3 linked regions of the Botrimarina mediterranea genome follow. Each later gene encodes a partner of the first gene's protein in a complex. Links are inferred from orthologs where the notes say so. Each region holds a gene or a part of one and is shown in the gene's direction. Other genes may lie near its edges.

Evidence for each region.
Region 2: the proteins of Spa11_RS15120 (region 1) and Spa11_RS02610 are in contact, whole or in part, in a crystal structure (PDB 6Y11), measured with the Thermus thermophilus proteins. The link is inferred for Botrimarina mediterranea from one-to-one orthologs. Residues at the interface, in WP_096411117.1 of Thermus thermophilus: Arg16, Glu17, Gly18, Leu24, Leu27, Val28, Trp30, Gly31, Arg32, Asn34, Ser35, Trp37, Thr54, Asp55, Ala56, Asp59, Ala61, Arg62, Phe63, Gly64, Glu66, Val67, Phe68, Arg69, Ala70, Ser71, Arg73, Gln74, Ala75, Asp76; in WP_096411122.1 of Thermus thermophilus: Arg36, Val44, Arg45, Met46, Gly47, Pro48, Asn49, Arg50, Val51, Leu57, Gln58, Ala61, Asp62, Ile64, Lys65, Ile67, Phe68, Lys69, Glu70, Ile72, Val74, Glu223, Ala224, Glu225, His233, Thr234, Glu235, Tyr236, Ser237, Trp241.
Region 3: the proteins of Spa11_RS15120 (region 1) and Spa11_RS06310 are in contact, whole or in part, in a cryo-EM structure (PDB 6KHJ), measured with the Thermosynechococcus vestitus proteins. The link is inferred for Botrimarina mediterranea from one-to-one orthologs. Residues at the interface, in WP_011056552.1 of Thermosynechococcus vestitus: Leu46, Met47, Tyr48, Thr50, Ala51, Cys52, Phe54, Ile55, Glu56, Ala58, Ala59, Ile61, Gly62, Ser63, Arg64, Phe65, Asn76, Pro78, Thr89, Thr91, Lys93, Met94, Ala97, Leu101, Met123, Phe124, Ser126, Asp127, Ser128, Tyr129; in WP_011057128.1 of Thermosynechococcus vestitus: Pro17, His18, His19, Pro20, Ser21, Met22, Val25, Arg27, Met29, Thr31, Ile38, Asp39, Cys40, Glu41, Pro42, Val43, Ile44, Gly45, Tyr46, Leu47, His48, Arg49, Gly50, Met51, Lys53, Ile54, Asn57, Arg58, Pro65, Tyr66.

What each region holds. Positions count from the first base shown.
Region 1 is NZ_CP036349.1:3,934,069-3,941,633, reverse strand. Bases 1-2,920 are described here. They hold Spa11_RS15120 (NADH-quinone oxidoreductase subunit B), read left to right. Parts: upstream 1-1,056; coding sequence 1,057-1,785; downstream 1,786-2,920. Other genes in these bases: sufC (Fe-S cluster assembly ATPase SufC), read left to right, coding at 2,039-2,887; Spa11_RS15125 (helix-turn-helix transcriptional regulator), read left to right, coding at 323-1,060; Spa11_RS15130 (sodium-dependent transporter), read right to left, coding at 1-132. Also shown: Fe-S cluster assembly protein SufB, read left to right, coding at 3,025-4,461; Fe-S cluster assembly protein SufD, read left to right, coding at 4,616-5,944; Spa11_RS15100 (Rieske (2Fe-2S) protein), read left to right, coding at 6,067-6,393; Spa11_RS15095 (Uma2 family endonuclease), read left to right, coding at 6,467-7,072; Spa11_RS15090 (metal-sulfur cluster assembly factor), read left to right, coding at 7,194-7,514. UniProt on the Escherichia coli protein: NDH-1 shuttles electrons from NADH, via FMN and iron-sulfur (Fe-S) centers, to quinones in the respiratory chain. The immediate electron acceptor for the enzyme in this species is ubiquinone.
Region 2 is NZ_CP036349.1:652,910-658,211, reverse strand. What follows is about bases 2,323-5,302. They hold Spa11_RS02610 (complex I subunit 1/NuoH family protein), read left to right. Parts: upstream 2,323-3,157; coding sequence 3,158-4,447; downstream 4,448-5,302. Other genes in these bases: nuoK (NADH-quinone oxidoreductase subunit NuoK), read left to right, coding at 5,085-5,302; Spa11_RS02605 (NADH-quinone oxidoreductase subunit J family protein), read left to right, coding at 4,444-5,088; Spa11_RS02615 (RNA polymerase sigma factor), read left to right, coding at 2,323-2,796. In the rest of the region: Spa11_RS02625 (cytochrome c), read left to right, coding at 199-1,101; Spa11_RS02620 (hypothetical protein), read left to right, coding at 1,520-1,825; more of Spa11_RS02615, read left to right, coding at 2,140-2,322. UniProt on the Escherichia coli protein: NDH-1 shuttles electrons from NADH, via FMN and iron-sulfur (Fe-S) centers, to quinones in the respiratory chain. The immediate electron acceptor for the enzyme in this species is believed to be ubiquinone.
Region 3 is NZ_CP036349.1:1,577,851-1,582,985, forward strand. What follows is about bases 2,323-5,135. They hold Spa11_RS06310 (NADH-quinone oxidoreductase subunit D), read left to right. Parts: upstream 2,323-3,025; coding sequence 3,026-4,246; downstream 4,247-5,135. Other genes in these bases: Spa11_RS23575 (NADH-quinone oxidoreductase subunit A), read left to right, coding at 2,323-2,385; Spa11_RS06305 (NADH-quinone oxidoreductase subunit C), read left to right, coding at 2,394-2,933; Spa11_RS06315 (phosphoesterase), read left to right, coding at 4,591-5,135. Outside these bases: carbon storage regulator CsrA, read right to left, coding at 529-738; Spa11_RS06295 (4Fe-4S binding protein), read left to right, coding at 1,176-1,733; more of Spa11_RS23575, read left to right, coding at 1,810-2,322.

The sequences.
Region 1 (7,565 bases):
CAGGAAGTTGCCTAGGCCGACCGCCGAGCCGGCCACGGCCAGAATGACCCCGATCCGCGACCCCCAGCCCTCGCCAATTTTTTGGGCCGGTGTGGCCTCGTTTACTTCGTTTGGGGGGGGTGTCTCTGGCATGGGCACTCATTCCTAGAGGTTTGAGGGGTCGATTGACGGTTTGCCGTGGCGCCTGCGGGGGGCATCCAACACTTAAACCTTTGGCGAGTCAAGGCTTTACGTCGCGTCGCTATCGCGCTAATGCGACGCCGTCTCATTTAAAACATTATGGGTTGTCGAAAATGCGGACTGCTTTACGATTGAGTCAGCCATGGTTACCAGCGACGACTCCGACCGCCTGTTACTCGACTATCTCCGCCGCCACCGCACGGCGTCGGTGGGGGAGTTGGGCGATTTGCTCGGCGTCACCGCCACCGCCATCCGCCAGCGTCTCACGAGGCTTATGGCGGAGGGTTTGATCGAGAGGCAACTTAGGCACCCGGCGGTCACAAACGGCCCGCAGGAGGCCTCTGAGGAGCTCCTAGAGGCCTCTCAGGGGGTCCGTCGGGACCCGACGCCGCCAAGGAGCAAGAACGGCCGTGGGCGACCGAGCTATGACTACCGCCTCACCGACCGCGGGCGTCAGTCCGCGGGCGACAACTTCCACGACCTCGCCGAGGTCCTCTGGCAGGAAATCCGCCAGATCGAGGAACCCCGCGTTCGGGTGGGCCTCGTGAAGCGAGTCGCCGAGCGGCTCGCCCAGCGTTACTCCAGCCAAGTCGGCGGCGAAGACGTCGCCGAGCGGATGCGTCACCTTATGCGGTTGATGGGCGAGCGCGAAGTGCCGGTCGATGTCGATGAGACGAACGGCCTGCCGGTGTTGACGATGCTGGCGTGTCCCTACCCACAACTCGCCGAGCAGGACCGCAGCATCTGCGCCGTCGAGAAAGCGATGATCAGCGAGATCGTCGGGCAGGGCATGCGGCTCAGCGAGTGCCGCTTGGACGGTGGCGGTTGCTGCACGTTTAGCCCATCGGCTGAGTTCGCGACGGAGGGGGCGACGGAATGAAAACCCCCGCCACTTTCAACTCGACCAGTTACACCGAAACGGGCGACGTGCTCCCCACGACGCTCGGCGCTGATGGCGTCACTTACACCGCCGACGGTCGGCCGTGGATCGAGGGGCGCTTCGAGGAGAACGTCATTACTACGACCCTCGAGCAAGCGATCAACTGGGCCCGCGAGTCGAGCCTCTGGCCGATGACCTTCGGCATCGCTTGCTGTGCGATCGAGATGATGGCGACCGGCGCCGGCAAGTACGACCTCGACCGCTTCGGCGCCGGCGCCTTCCGCGCGACGCCGCGGCAGGCCGACCTGATGATCGTCGCCGGGACCGTTACCTACAAAATGGCGAGCCGGATCCGCCGGCTCTACAACCTGATGCCCGACCCGAAGTACGTCATCGCGATGGGCGCCTGCACCGTCGGTGGCGGGCCGTACTTCAAGCACGGTTACCACGTGGTGAAGGGCGTCGACTTGGTGGTGCCGGTGGATGTTTACATCCCCGGCTGCCCGCCGCGGCCCGAGTCACTGCTCGAGGGGCTCATGCGGGTGCAGGACAAGATCCGTAGCCACCGGATCGCGCGCGTTGCTGGCGCAGCGGTTGGCGTCACCGACGCCGAAGAGTTGCCGATGCCGCACCACTCGGGCCACACGATTCCCGCGATCGACCTCGAGCCGGTCCGCCATCACCAGCAGATCACCGACCAAATCAAAGCGGCGTCGAAAGCGTAATCCTTGTGAAAGGATGGAGCCCACGAATCAACGCGAACAAGAACGAATAGAAAACAAGTACTGCGACCATCGAACCACTAGGCGAGACCTGACTGCCAGAAGCAAGCGAGTGAATACAGTTCCGGAAGATTCGAGATAGTTCGTGTCATTCGTGGGCAGTTCCTTCATTCGCGAGAATTCGCGTCCATTCGCGGTTCCCTCTAGCAGTCACCCACAAACCATCACTTCAGCGAAGCTTCAAGCGAGTCCAGCGATGTCCAAAACTCTCCGCATCAAGAACCTCCACGTCTGCGTCGAGGGAAAGCCGATCCTCAATGGCGTCAACCTCACGATCAACCGCGGCGAGACCCACGCCCTGATGGGCCCTAACGGCTCGGGCAAGAGCACGCTGGGCAACGCCATCATGGGCCACCCGTCGTACGAGGTGACCGACGGCACGATTGAGCTCGTCGAGGAAGACGGCACAGTCGCCAATGTCCTCGAACTCGACGCCTCCGAGCGCGCCCGCGCGGGGCTGTTTATGGCCTTCCAGCGGCCGATGGCGATCCCCGGCGTGAAGCTCGCCGACTTCATGCGGCACGCTACGTCGAACGTCCGCAACCCCGAGCGTAAAGAGGGCGAGGACCTGATCCCGATGCGTGAGTTCCGCAAGGAACTGCAGGAGAAGATGGGCCACCTGCGGATGGACCTTGACTTCGCCCGCCGCTACGTCAATGACGGCTTCTCTGGTGGTGAGATGAAGCGAGCCGAAATCCTGCAGATGGCGATGCTGCGACCCAAGTTCGCGATCCTCGACGAGACCGACTCGGGCCTCGACGTCGACGCGGTGAAGCTCGCCAGCGAGTCGATCGCCGAGATCTCCGCCGACGCGTCGCACGGCGGCGCGATGGGCGTCCTGATCATCACGCACCACGATAAGCTGCTGGAGCGGAACACGCCTGACTTCACCCACGTGATCCTCGGCGGCCGCATCGTCGAGACCGGCGGCGTCGAGCTCGCCAAAGAACTGCACAACGACGGCTACGACCGCATCCGGGCCGAGTACCCCGAAGCGGCAAAGCTCAACAGCAAGATGGCCGAGGAAGAAGCCGTTTCGGTCTGACGATTAGAACTCAATTAAACAGGTAGTGACGAATTACGAAGCACGAATGACGAACGCAAGCGGACGCTTCTTCGTCATTCGTCATTCGGGCTTCGTCATTCGCAAATAGCGTTCACTAGCGAACAGCGACAAATATCATGGCAACCGACACAATTCCCACACCGGCCGACCTCGAACGTCCCGTCGATGACGTGCCGCACGAGATCAACAAGTACAACTTCATCACGCAGACGAAGGACATCTTCAAAGCGAAGAAGGGTCTCTCGCGCGAGGTCGTTGCGCAGATCTCGGAGATGAAGAGCGAGCCGGCGTGGATGCGCGACTTCCGGCTGCGATCGCTCGAAATCTTCGAGTCGAAGCCGATGCCCAAGTGGGGCGGCGACATCGCCATCGACTTCGAAGACGTCTACTACTATCTCAAGCCCACCGAGGGTCAGAGCAAGAGCTGGGACGACGTGCCCCAGGAGATCAAGGACACCTACGACAAGCTCGGCATCGTCGAGGCCGAGCAGAAGCGGCTCGTCGCCGGCGTGAAGGCGCAGTTTGAGAGCGAGGTCGTCTACGGCTCGCTTCAGGAAGAGGTCGCCAAGATGGGCGTCATCTTCACCGACACCGATACCGCCGTCCGTGAGCACCCCGAACTCCTGCGTGAGTACTTCGGCAAGATCATCCCGCCTGAGGACAACAAGTTCGCCGCGCTCAACTCGGCCGTCTGGTCGGGCGGTTCGTTCATCTACGTGCCGCCGGGCGTGCACATCGAGTTCCCGCTCCAGGCCTACTTCCGCATCAACGCCGAGAGCATGGGCCAGTTCGAGCGGACATTGATCATCGTCGATGAAGGCGCGTCGGTTCACTACGTCGAGGGCTGCACGGCCCCGATGTACACGACCGAAAGCCTCCACTCGGCCGTCGTCGAAGTGATCGTCAAGAAGAACGGCCGCGCCCGTTACACGACGATCCAGAACTGGGCGAACAACATCTACAACCTGGTGACCAAGCGCGCCGTCGCTTACCAAGACTCGCTGATGGAGTGGGTCGATGGCAACCTCGGCAGCCACCTGACGATGAAGTATCCGGCCGTCTACATGATGGAGCCCGGCGCCCGCGGTGAGATCCTCTCGATCGCGTTCAGCAGCACCGGCCAGCACCAAGACGCCGGCGCCAAGGTCGTCCATTGCGCGCCGAACACCTCCAGCCGCATCGTCTCGAAGAGCATCAGCAAGAACGGCGGCCGCAGCAGCTACCGCGGCCTCTGCAAAGTCGAGAAGGGCGCCACGGGCGTGAAGAGCAACGTCGTCTGCGACGCGCTGATCCTCGACCCGCAGAGCCGCAGCGACACGTACCCGTATATCGAAGTCGAAGAGCAGGACGTGCAGATCGAGCACGAGGCCAGCGTCTCGCGCATCGGCGAGGAGCAGCTCTTCTACCTGATGAGCCGCGGCCTCACCGAAGCAGAGGCGAGCTCGATGATCGTCTCGGGCTTCATCGAGCCGCTCGTCAAGGAACTGCCGATGGAGTACGCCGTCGAGATGAACCGTTTGATCGAACTGCAGATGGAAGGCAGCGTCGGCTAATTGTTCGACGTTGCTTCTGAATAGACGGCGAGCCGGCGACGTTAGTCGTCGGTGTGAATCACGATCAACACCGCCACCCACCGACGACTCGCGTCGTCGGCTCGCCAAACCGTAAAGCTAAGCGTCTCCTACGACGCAACTCCACAAGCTCAGCATGACCACCGCGATCTCTAACACGACCAAATTCGACGCCGCCGGCTTCGAAGCCCTCCTCGCCGAGCGCGCCGGCGAGCCCGCTTGGCTCACCGAGCGCCGGAAAGTCTCTTGGCAAGCCTTCGAAGCCGCCAACTGGCCGTCGAGTAAGGACGAGGAGTGGATGCGCACCGACATCCGCCTCTTCAAGCTCGACGCCTTCAAGCCGACCGCCGGTGTCCCCGTTGCCATCGCTGGCGAGCAGCCGCTGCTGTCGCATGGCGTTGATCTCGGCGGCCGTGTCGAGTCGGTCAACGGCGCAGCGACACTCTCGGAACTCGATGGCGAGATCATCGCGAAGGGCGTCGTCTTCGGCAGTCTGAGCGAAGCCGTTACGCAGCACGGCGATCGGCTGCAGAAGGCGTTCGACCGCGAGGTGGTAAGCCCCACCTACGATCGCTTCGCGATGCTCAACGACGCCTGCTGGACGGGCGGCGTTGTGCTGTACGTCCCCAAGGGCGTACGGATCGAGAAGCCGCTGCACGCCGTCTCACGGCTCAGCGGCGCTGGCGCCACGGATATGACCAAGACAATCGTCGTGCTCGAGGAGGGCGCCGAAGCGACGCTCCTCATGGAGTCCGCCTCGACCGACGCCGAGTCGGCGGGCCTCCACAACGGCACGATCGAGATCGTCGTCGGCCGCGGCGCGAAGCTCCGCTATGTGAACCTCCAGAACTGGAACAACCGCACCTGGCACTTCGCCCACCAGAAGGCGGTGGTTGGCAAGGAAGCACAACTCCAGTGGACCATCGGCGCGCTCGGCGCCCGTTTGGCGAAGGTCAACCAGCGCGTCGCCCTCGCCGGCGCCGACGCCGAGGCGCAGGTCAACGGCGTGATGTTCACGCAGGGCAAGCAGCACCTCTGCTACAACACGCACCAGCACCACGAGGCGCCCTACTGCCGCAGCGACCTGCTCTACAAGAACGCCCTGCAGGACAGTTCACGCACCGTCTGGCGCGGCATGATCCAAGTCGATGAGGCCGGCCAGCGCACCGACGCCTACCAACGCAACGACAACCTGATGCTCGCCGCCACGGCGCGGGCCGACTCGATCCCCGGTCTCGAGATCGAAGCCGACGACGTCCGCTGCACGCACGGCAGCACCAGCGGCCGCGTCGATGACACAATGATCTACTACGCGATGAGCCGCGGCTACACGCGTCAAGAAGCGGTGCGGATGATCGTCACCGGCTTCTTCCAACAGGTCTTCGACCGCATCACGATCGACAGCGTCCGCGAAGCGCTGGGCGAAGCGATCGGCCAGCGGGTGCAGGATTTGCCGAATCAGTGAGTGGGCAGTCAGCAGTGGGCAGTAAGTTTAGAGGTGAGCCGGAAGCGTAAGCGCCCGGAGTAAGCGTCAGCGCCGGCTGTAGAGCACGGTCGCTCAGCCAAGCGTCAGCATCCGGAGCAATCGTGTCCGAGTTCATCCCTGTCGGCCCCATCACCGACTTTGCCGATCCGTCGTCAACGCTCGTTGAGGTCGATGACGAATCGGTTGCATTGATCCACGCCGCGGGCAGCTTCTACGCACTCGACGACGTTTGCACGCACGACGGCGGCCCGCTATCGGACGGCCCGCTGCACGAGGACGAGAACCCGCCGGCGATCGCTTGCCCACGCCACGGCGCCAAATTCGCCCTCACCACCGGCGCCGCCCTGACGATGCCCGCCACCCAACCCACCCGCGTCCACGAAGTGAAAGTCGAAGACGGCCAAGTCTTGGTAAAACTCACTGTATAGAGAAGTAAGCGGCAAAGTTCCCCGAGACGGCTCTGTGATTGAAGCCCGAGGCGAACGGCACTAAGCTGAAGGTATGAGCACCGGCGCCCTACGTTTCGACACGATCTCGGTTGAAGACTACCTCGCTGGCGAGGAAGTCGCCGAGGTCCGCCATGAGTATGTCGATGGCCGTGTTTACGCGATGGCTGGCGGGACGGTCAGCCACGCATTGGTGCAAGCCAATGCTCTCGCTTCTCTCCATACTGGCCTACGCGGTAAGAAGTGCCGCCCCTTTGGTTCGGACATGAAGGTCCGGGTCATCACTCCCGGGCGTCCCCACTTTTATTACCCGGACGTCTCGGTCGTTTGCGACTCCAACGCCAACAGCGACGTCTTCCAAGACCGGCCGGTCGTGATCGTCGAAGTCTTGTCGCACTCCACGCGGCGTATCGACGACGGCGAGAAACGCGAGGCGTATTTCTCGGTCCCAACCCTGCTGGTCTACCTCCTGGCAGAGCAGGATAAGGCGGCCGTCAAGGTTTACCGACGGACCGAGGCTGGGTTTTCGATCGAGGCTTATGCAGGTCTTGAGGCGGTGATCGACTTGCCCGAGATCGACGCACAGTTGCCACTCGCCGAACTCTATCAAGGCGTCGACTTTACGCCCGAGCCCGGCGATCCCGAAGACATAAGCTCATAAATCGACGTTTACGAAGAACTTTAGAACCACGGATTGCACGGATCACACGGAAAGAGATTGCTGCAGACTCATCCGTGCTATCCGTGTCATTCGTGGTTCCCAACCGAACCAAGAGCTACCCATGCCCATCGCCGAAGACCACGTCCGTGAAGCGCTCAAAGAGGTCATCGACCCCGAGCTTTTCGTCAACATCGTCGATCTGGGACTGATCTACGACGTGACTATCACGCCGAACGAGGCGAGTGGCGCCGAGGACGTGGCGATCGACATGACGATGACCAGTCCCGCGTGCCCCGCCGGGCCACAGCTGGTGAGCAACTCGCACGCGGCGATCAAGAAGATCGAGGGCGTCGGCGAGGTCGAGGTGAAGGTCGTGATGACCCCGCCGTGGACGCCCGACCGCATGACCGAAGACGCCCGCGACCAGCTCGGCATCTTTTGAGGCGCAACCTGCATCGCGTCGCTGAACCTGGCCTAGCAATAAGGAGCTTCG
Region 2 (5,302 bases), 3.3 Mb from region 1 along the record:
CCGAGCGCGCAGCACGGCCCAAAGTCACCCAGAAAGAGGGCCCCAACAAAAAGCCCCGCAGCAAGGAGGGCCCTCAGCCGCGGGCGGAAGCCAGCGGCCGCAGCGGAGTGGGGCGTCCTCCTCGACAGAAAGCCATGTGGCGGGGCGGCCGGGGGCTTCCGCCCTCGGCTGAGAACCAACGATCGAGTGAGCGAGCTTATGCGTGTTTCGACCTTGCTAGTCTTGTTGATTGCGACGACCGCTTTCGCTGCGGAACCCCCACGCGCCCGGCCGCCGGAGTTCACCGACGAGGACCGCGCCGTGTTCTTCGACGACGCCTTTGCGACGCTCGTTGGCGAGCGGCCACAGCCCGCCGCCGCGGCGACGCCAGCCATCGCGCCCGACGCGGCGCCATCAGCCGCTCAGGTCGCATGGGCCGACTTGGTCGATCCCGACGTGCTTGAGACCGAGATCAAACGCCAGGCGACGGCGCTCGCGAAGACAACCCGCACGGCATCGGCCTACAAAGCGGGCGGCTTCAAAGAGGCCGTCGATTCGCTCGGGGTCGTCGCCACGGTGTTCGCGGTGATCGCGGACCATTCGGGTCAGCCGCGTTGGCGGGACGACGCGGCGGGTTTGCGGGACCTGTTCGGCGCGGGCGCGAGCGAAGCCGACGACGCCACCGATGCGGCCCACGCCGTCGCGGCGACGCGGGCGGCGGACCTGGCGGACCTGACGCGCGGCAGCCGCCCCGCCACCCCCGAGCCGGCTTCGGAGGTCGATTGGTCGCTGATCGCCAGCCGCAGCACGCTGATGAGGCGGATGGGGGCCGCGGAGGAGCAGCGGCTGCGCAGTTGGATGTCCAGCGAACGGGACTTCCGCCGCAACGCCGCCGACGCCCGGCACGAGGCCCAGGTGCTGGCCCTGCTGGCGGAAGCGATCCTGCGGCCCGAGGCGTACGACTACGACGACCCGGATTACCAGGCTTACGCCCGCCGCCTCCGCGACACGGCGGTGCGGCTTTCGGAGACGATCGACGCGGAGGACCAGCCCGCCGCCGCCGCGGCGATGGCGGAGGTGAGCCGGAGCTGTGTTGATTGCCATGCGGATTACCGCGGGTAGGGGGGTAGGGTCTCGCACGTTTATCAACGCGTCATTTAGCCCCCGGTCAATGACCGGGGGCTAATTGCGGGTGGGGGCCAATTACGGCGCTCCAAGAGAAATTTTCTCAATTCCCCGCGAACCCCTCCCGCCCCGCGGCTGTCTCAGGGGGCGTCGCAGGGATTGCCCAGCCAGCGGAGACGCTGTCTCTGCAGTCCGCGGCGCGGTTTCGGCCGGTGAATTTGCTTGACCGGGAACGGTTTTGCTGAAAAGCTGGCTAAAGAGGATCGCTCCGGCCGGGATTGGTTCCCCGCAAGGGAAACCCGCCCGCCCGCCGATCAACCCACCTAGACGGCCCGTACAGAAAGTTCACCTACCCGTCACGGGCCCTTCCATCCGTTCTCTCCACAGCCGCGCTCGCAGCGCAGCGGAGGCCACGATGCAAACGACGACCAACACGATCGCCAAGTCCTTCACCGCCGCCATTAAGGCAGCCGCGAAGTTCTTCACGGTGATTTCGGCCGCCGCTTCGTCACGCCTGCGCTGGCGCTATGTAGTAAGCGGCCCCGTTAATTCGGGATCAAGGCCCGGCGTAGTAGGCCAACGCCTCGCATTGCTAGTGCCGTCACTAGCGATGCATCACGCAAAACCAGCGATGGCGATGATTTGTCGCCCGCAGGGTGATGCGTGTCGCGGCAGCCGACCGAGCGATTCGGTCCGCAGCCGCCGGTTGGCCGGTTTCTAAACGCCGCGTGAGGCGCCGGACTCTCTCCAAGCGAGCGAGTCCCGAATTCAAACCTCACGCGTGAGTCGTCGCCGAAGGCGTGACTCCCGCTGCGCTTGGTTCGTTGGGTGAACCGTGTCGTCCTCGACAGGGTTTCGCCACAACGCAGCCGCACGGCCTCCTTCAATCGTGAAGGAGCCCCAAGCCCGGCCGTGGTCTCTCGCCCGACGCGATCCGCGGAACGCCCTCGCACGTCGCGTGGCTCCGCTCTCCGGGAACTATGGCTTCGCAGCGCCAGGGGGCGCGTGCGTGGCTCTTCAATAAGCGAGAGAACGATGACCGCTATCGCCACACCGCTGGCCGCTCGGCGATTCGATGCGACCGAGTTATTCGAAACCACCCCCACCTTCCGGGTCGTCACCGCCCAAGACCTGCCGCTCACCGAGTGGGAGACCGAGGACCTGGTTCGCGCCGCCCAGGACGGCGACCGCGACGCCTTCGGCGAGCTGGTGGCTCGCTTCGAGGGGATGGTGCAGGCGGTCGCCCTGCGTCGGCTCGGCAACTACGCCGAGGCGGCGGAGCTCTCGCAAGAGGTGCTGATCCGGGCGATGGATCGGCTGCACCAGTTGAGCGAACCGCGGGCGTTCGGCTCGTGGCTCAAGTCGATCACCGTCCGCATGGCGATCAACCGGCAGGTCCGGCGTCGGCGGTCGGTCGATACCGAGCCCTCGACGCTGGAAGCGACCTGCATCGACGAACGGCGGAGCCCGGTCGACGCCGCGCTCTCCGCCGAACGGGCCGAGCAGGTCCGTGACGGCCTGGCGCGGCTCGGCGAACTCGATCGCAGCACGCTCGAGGCGTTCTACGTCCGCGGGCAGTCGCTGATCGAGATGAGCGACGCGTTCCACGCCCCCGTCGGCACGATCAAGCGCCGGCTGCACGTGGCGCGGAAGCGGCTCGCCGCGGAGCTGGGCGACATGCTCGCTGTTTGATTTGTCACGTTGGCGGCGTCCCGAACTGGGTCCGGGGCGCAAAGCGTTGAGATCGGCGGCCGCCCGGAGTGGGACTCCAGGCGGCCGCCGTCGTTTTTGGGTTTGGGGGTTTAGGTAGGGTGCGATGCAGCGGAGCGGTGTCGCACCGCGACGGTCGCTGATTGGGCAGGCTTTGCCCCGGGGTTTGCCCTTAGGTCTTCGCTACATTCGAGCCAACCCATCGAGACGCCGCGAAGGTGCGATTTCGCTGCGCGGCATCGCACCCTACTTCGACGCGCGCCCGGTTGCGGCTTCGCCCTGACAGCGGGATAGTGCTGTATTCACGCTTCCCCGCCCGCGAACGCTTCCCCTCTCTGCCACGATGGCGCCGACGATCAATTGGGCGCTCGACCTGCTTGTGAGCGGAGCGGGGTGGGTCATCGGCTGGGAGGGCCTGTCCGTCCCGCCCGACGCGGCGGTCGGCTATGTGCTGGCCGCCCTGTTGCAAGTCGCGATGATCCTCAACCTCTCGGCGGTTGGGGCGCTGGTCTTTATTTGGTTGGAGCGCAAGGTCGCCGGGCGGATCCAGGACCGCCTCGGCCCGACGCGGGTCGGCGGCCGCTTCGGCTGGCTGCAAACGGTGGCGGACGGCCTGAAGCTCCTCTCGAAAGAGGACCTGATGCCGACGTCTGCCGACCCCCTGCTCTTCCGCGTCGCGCCCTACATCGGCATGGCGGCGGCGGTAGCGGCGTTCGTGGCGTTGCCTTTCGCGGGGGCGCCGCACCCGTTCGTCGCCCAGCACCTCGACGTGGCGGTCTTCTTCGTGCTGGCCGTCTTGGGCCTGGAGGTCTTTAGCATCATCCTCGCCGGTTACTCGTCGGCGTCGAAGTGGTCGCTCTTCGGCGCGATGCGCGAAGCGGCGCAGGTCGTCAGCTACGAGGTGCCGCTCGGGCTCTGCGCCGTGGTGCCGGTGATGCTCGCTGGCAGCATGGACCTCGTATCGATCGGCGACGTGCAGCGCGGCGGCGTTTGGAACTGGCACGTCTTCAACGACCCGTTCACGCTAGTGATCTTCGCCGTCTACTGCACGTGCGCCACGGCCAGTGTCAACCGCGCGCCGTTCGACCTCGCTGAGGCGGAGAGCGAACTGGTGGGCGGCTTCCACACCGAGTACTCCGGCTTGCGCTGGAGCTTCTTCTTCATGGCCGAGTACACGTCGATGCTGCTGGTGAGCCTGCTGGCGGCGATCCTGTTCCTCGGCGCGTGGCACGCGCCCATTCCGCTGGGGCTGACTAGTGACGGCTGGCTCGGCGCGGTGGTCGGCGTGAACGTGGCGAACTACCTGGGTAACCTGCTTGGCTTGTTGTGCCTGATGACCAAGGGCGTGCTCTCGGTGGTCGTGATGATGTGGGTCCGCTGGTCGATGCCCCGGCTGCGGATCGATCAAGTGATGACGACGTGTCTCAAGTACTGCACGCCGCTGGCGGCGGTCTGCTTCCTCGGCGCGACGGCGTGGCAGGTGGTGTTTCCGGGCGGCGTGCTGTGGCGACCGCCGGCGCCGTATGTGGAAATGACGAATGACGAAGCACGAATGACGAAGAACGGAGTCATGCCGTCCGTTTCGTCATTCGTCATTCGGGCTTCGTCATTCAAGCCGGAGGCGCACCAATGATCTGGCACTCCGTCCTCTTCGCCTTGTTCGCCACGCTCGCTTGCGGCTTTGCCGCGATGGTCGTGTTGTCGTCGAACGTTGTGCGGATGGCGTTCTACTTGGTGCTGAGCCTGTCGGCGACCTCGGGGCTGTTCTTCCTTGCCGGCGCCGACTTTGTCGGGGCGATGCAGCTGATGATCTATGTCGGCGGCACGCTGGTGCTGCTGATCTTTGGCGTCATGCTCACCGCGCAGCAGCGTTTCGTGAGCATGTTGCCGTCGCGGTCGGAGTTCTTGCTTGCGGGGCTGCTAGGAACATCGATGTTGGTGTTGCTCGCTTCGGCCGCGTTCAGCGTGCCCGCTTGGAGCGGCCAGGGTCCGAAGGCCGCCGCGCTCGACGAGGCGCCACGGACCTCGACGCCGCTGGCGCTCGGCCTCTTGGGTCTGCGCGTCGATCGGGACCCGAATAGCGATGAGCCGCTCGCCGGCTACCTGTTGCCGTTCGAAATCATCTCGGTCCATCTGCTCGTTGTGCTGGTGGGCGCCGCGTACCTCGCCCGCACCCGGGTGACGGCGGGGTCGCTCTCGGAGTTGCCGCCGGGCGGGTTCGACCCGGACGAGGTGGAAGCCGACCCCCAGACCGCGGAGCCCCCGACAGCATGATCGCCTCCCTCCTGACCGAACCGATCGGCGTCGCCCACTACCTCGTGGTCGGCGCGGTGCTGTTCATCACCGGCATCCTCTGCATGGCGACCAAGCGCAACCTGCTCGGCGTGCTGATGGGCGTCGAGCTGGTGCTCAACGGCGCCAACGTCAACTTCATCGCCATCGGCAGCCCCTACCTCCGCGGCGACGCTTCGTCGGTCGGGCTCGACGG
Region 3 (5,135 bases), 2.4 Mb from region 1 along the record:
GCGACTCTGCTTCGATGGATTAACCACAGAGGCACGGAGGGCACGGAGGAAGGCACAGAGGTAGATTTCTCTGTGCGTAGCTCCGTGCCCCTGTGGTAAGAAGCTGAAGCCGAGGCAGTCGCTATCCCTGTTGCCCTGTTGCTCGCCGAGAATCTCGAAGAAGTTCCCGAGCGTCCAGGTAGACAGCTCTCGCACCTAGATGGATCGCAGGCGATCGGCGGGGGTGAAACGAAAAAGGCTCTCCCTACGGGTCGCGTAGGGAGAGCCTCTAAGTGACCCCAACGGGGTTCGAACCCGTGTTGCCGCCGTGAAAGGGCGGAGTCCTAGACCACTAGACGATGGGGCCGTCTGAAATCGGACGCGCGAAGGGAATCGCCGGGGCGGCGAAGTGGGCCGTGTCGTGCGTCGGTCGAGAGAAATTAAAAGGGGCAGGCCGCTTGGTCAACCCGCCGGCGCCGTTTGTGCAGCGGCAAAAGCAGAATCGCCCGCTCCGACGACGGCGTCACCACGCCTGACCGCGGTAAAAAATCATGATTCAGCGGTCTGCGCTTCATCAGCAGCCGACTCCGGCGACTGACTCTTGCGGATCGCTTCATAGACTTCGTTGCGATGCACCGGCACCTCTTTTGGCGCTTCGATGCCGAGACGCACCTTGTCACCGCGGATTTCAACCACCACGATGGTGATGTCATCATTGATGACGATGCTCTCGTTCTTTTTACGAGAGAGGACCAGCATTTCGATTCCTTCGCTTTGTCGGGAGGGACTTCCTGGCAGCCGCTCGGACGCTCAGATTTGGGGTAGGTCGCAGACGCACAGCCGTAAGCAGTTGTAGGCTAAACGCCGGCCGCCTTAGTGTGAGTTGGATGGACGCGTTTGGAAAACTCGGTGTGACGTGTCGAGCAGCCCTCGCAACCTCCTACGCTTTACACGGGTCGGCTCGCCGAGAAGCGGCGGGACGACCGACATGCCGTCGGGGTCGCAAGACCCAGGCAGCGCAGAAGTTGACACCCCTAATCTACGGTCAGGGGGTTGACAGTCAAGAATCCAGCTGGCGAAACGTCCAGAACGGGCGCCCTTTCGGCAGGATTCTGCCCAGATTCGCCGATAGGACGCCTGCCGGCGCCCGGAAACCAGACCGCGGCAAGCCGCATCTCCCTTCTAAACCGTCCGCGATGCCCGTCGCCCGCCGACCCGCCTGGCCCTGGTTTACGAATCTCGTCACGGCCGTGACGTCGGTCGCTCGTGGCATGGCGGCGACCCTCCGGACGTGGGTGCGGACCCACCAAGCGGGGAAGCAAACCTTCACCGAAGAGTTCGAGTACCCCGAGCTGGGGGCCCCCGTCGCGGCCCGGTACCGCGGCTACCACCGGTTCGATCTGACGACGTGCATTGCGTGCGACCAGTGCGCGAAAGCCTGCCCGGTCGATTGCATCTATATCGGAAAGGAACGCGCCGAAGGCGCCAAGGGCTTCCGCGTCACGGGATATTCGATCGATTACACCAAATGCATGTTCTGCGCGCTCTGCGTCGAGCCGTGTCCCGTCGATTGCATCTTCATGGGCGCGACGCACGACCTGTCGAGCTACACGCGCGACGGCGCCGTGGTGGATTTCTCGCGGCTCCCCCTTGAGGTGGCGTGGGGGAAGGCGACACTCAACCCTACGGCGGTGGCCGCCTCAAAGGCGGTGGCCGCTCCGGTCGATGGCGGGCCAAACGTCGTACGGATTTGATTACCGCGTCGACGCGACGCGACCCGCTTCGACTGTACCCAACTGCCCACCGCCGATTGCCGACAGCCCTCTCTGCATGGCCACCCCCACGTCGATCGCCGCCTACCTCGTGCTGTTCGCGACGGCGGCGGTGTTGTTTGTCTTCGTGAACTTAACGCTCGGTCGATTGCTCCGGCCGAAGAACCCGAGCGTCGAGAAGGGCGAGATCTACGAATGCGGCGAGACGGTCATCGGGTCGAGCTTCGTGCAATTCGACATCCGATTCTATGTCGTGGCGCTGCTGTTCATCGTCTTCGATGTGGAAGTCGCGTTCTTCTTCCCGTGGGCAGTAGTGTTCGGTAAAGCGACGCACCTCGTCTCCACCGCCGACGCCGCCGCGACGGCCGAAGGGCCTGCGGCCGAGGTGTGGAACGCGGCGTTGGTGCAGCAGCTCAATGAACTGGGGATGTCCGCCGGCGCAACGGCCGCCGACGTCGCCGCGGCTGCTCAGACACTCACCTGGGGTCTATTCGCCGACATCCTCGTGTTCTTCGCGGTGCTGATGGTGGGGTTCGCTTACGTCTGGAGCCGGGGCGACCTCAACTGGGTCCGCACGACCGTAAACGCCGCGCCGGGCTACGATCAGTCCGCCACAACGCCGCGAGCCGCTTGAGCCATCGCATGACCCCCGATTATCAAGCTTTCGATCGCCTCCATGCCAAGTTTGGCGAAGCGGTCTCGCAGCCGGCCGAAACGGCAGGCGCCAGTGAGCACTCCGATCGTTGGTTGCGAGTCGAAGCGGCGCAGATCGCGAAGGTCGCCAAGTTCCTGCGCGACGACCCCGATCTGCTGTTCGACTTCCTCAACGACCTCACCGTCGTTGATTACCTGCCGCCGGCCGACAAGAAGCTCGCCGCCGCGGTCGGCGACGAGCGGCTCGAAGTGGTCTATCACCTGTCGAGCCTCACGCGGAAGCACTGGTTGACGCTCAAGCTGAGCGTTCCGCGGCTTGTTGATGGGTCGCTGCCCGAGGTCCCGAGCGTCGCGAAGGTCTGGAAGACCGCCAACTGGCACGAGCGCGAGGCCTACGACCTCTTCGGCGTGCGGTTCACCGGCCACCCGAACCTCGAGCGGATCCTTTGCCCCGACGACTGGCATGGCCATCCGATGCGGAAGGACTACCAGTCGCCGTTGGAGTACGACGGGATTCGGGGACGCTGAGAACCATTGCGGAATTCGGATTACGGATTGCGGATTCCAAGTAGGTAGCCCTTCGCTGACTTCAATCCGCAATCCGAAAACCTCAATCCGCAATGCCTACGACCGTCGAAGACCCCCGCACTGTCGAGTTCGACGTCCGTACGGACGAGATGCTCGTCAATATGGGTCCGCAGCATCCGAGCACGCACGGCGTGTTGCGGTTGGTGTTGCGGACGGACGGTGAGGTGGTGTCGGAGGTGACGCCGCACATTGGGTATTTGCACCGCTGCGCGGAGAAAATCGGTGAGAACCTCGCCGTGCGGCAGTGGATTCCTTACACCGACCGGATGGATTATCTGGCGGCGATGAATATGAATCTCGGCTGGTCGCTGACCGTCGAGAAACTGGTGGGGTACGAGCCGCCCGAGCGTGGCCGGCACCTGCGGGTGATCATCGCCGAGATGGGCCGTATCGCCAGCCACCTCGTGGGTATGGGCGCTTATGGGCTCGACCTGGGGTCGTTCAGCCCGTTCTTGTACGCCTTTCGCGAGCGCGAGCGGATCCTTGATCTCTTCGAGGCGGCGTGCGGCGCGCGGCTTACATACAGCTACCTGACTCCCGGCGGCGCGACGGCCGACTTGCCCGCGGGCTGGACCGACCGGTGCCTCAAGGTGCTCAGCGAATTCGAGCCGATCATCGCCGACTACCACACGCTGCTCACCAGCAACGCGATCTTCGTGAAGCGGACCGCGGGTGTCGGCGTTCTGTCGGGGAAGAAGGCGATCTCGTACGGCACGAGCGGCCCAGTGCTTCGCGCTAGTGGCGTCGATTGGGACCTGCGCCGTGATGGGGACCCGTGCTACACGCGGATGTACGAGGGCTACGACTTCAAAGTCGTCTGCCAACGCGATGGCGAGTACGTCGTCCCGCCCGGCGCGCCGGCGCCGCCGTACGAAGCGGTGCTCGGTGACTGTTGGCACCGGTTCTATGTGCGGATGCTCGAAGTGGTCGAGTCAATCTGGCTCGTGCGCCAAGCGATTCACCGCTACCACGAGACCGACGACGTGCTGCCCCGCAATCACGGCGCCCCGTTCAAACTCACCGACAAACTGCCGTCGGGCGAAGTCTATCTCGAAACCGAAGCCCCCCGCGGCCAGATGGGCTTCTACCTCGTCAGCCTCGGCGGCACAGCGACCCCCTGGCGTGCCCGCGCGCGGAGCAGCTGCTTCAGCAACCTCTCCCCGATCAGCGAGATCGGCCGCGGCTGCCTGATCGCCGACATCCCCGCGATTGTCGGCTCGCTCGACATCGTGATGGGGGAGATTGATCGCTGACCCACGAAACAACTCAGCGTACAGGAGGGAACTGAGCCGGGCGGCGTCAGCCTCCGGAGTCGCAGCGGAAGTCGCGTCGAATGCAGGAAAGGAGATAGTGGGGATGAAATTGGAGACAAGGGGGATGGCCTCTCGGCTAGAGACAGCGAAGCGGGATGGTGAGCGAAGCAATCAGATTTTTTGTTCCCAACACGCCCCACCCAACGATGTCGCCAAACTAACCAATCGACCATCCCCATTATCTCCTCAATTGCGGCACCCCTCTTCGTGGCCGGTTTGCACAGCAGGCCCGCATCGCTAGCTTAGTTGCCATCCCCACCATCTCCTTTCTTTAGAAGAGAAGCATGGAAGCCGTTGCCGAAGAGCAGATTCTTGTTGTCCCCGCTGAGGTGTTCGACGAACTCGGCCGCTTCCAGGGCATCTCGACGGACATCGAGCGCTACCTCGATCCGCTGCTGCGGTGCGAGCGGCTGAGTTACAAGCCGCGGGGGCCGATGGAAGAAGACCCGAGCTACAAGCAGCTCATCGCCTACGTGCTGCTGCAACACACGGCCGCCGACGGCACAGTGACGGTCTTCTCGTACACCCGCGGCGGGGGCGGCGGCGAAAAGCGGCTGCACGCCAAGCGGAGCGTCGGCGTCGGCGGGCATATCTCGTCCGACGATGCGACGCACGACACCGCCCACGCCGACGAGGGTCTCTACCGCCGCGGCCTCGAGCGGGAACTCTCCGAAGAGGTCCACATCGGCTCGGCTTACACCGAGCGGCTCGTGGGCCTGATCAACGACGATGAAACGCCGGTGGGCCGCGTCCACCTTGGCGTGGTCCACGTCTTCGAGCTGGAGGAGCCCGTCGTGTCGTCGGCGGAGCTCGCCCTCGCCGAAGGCCA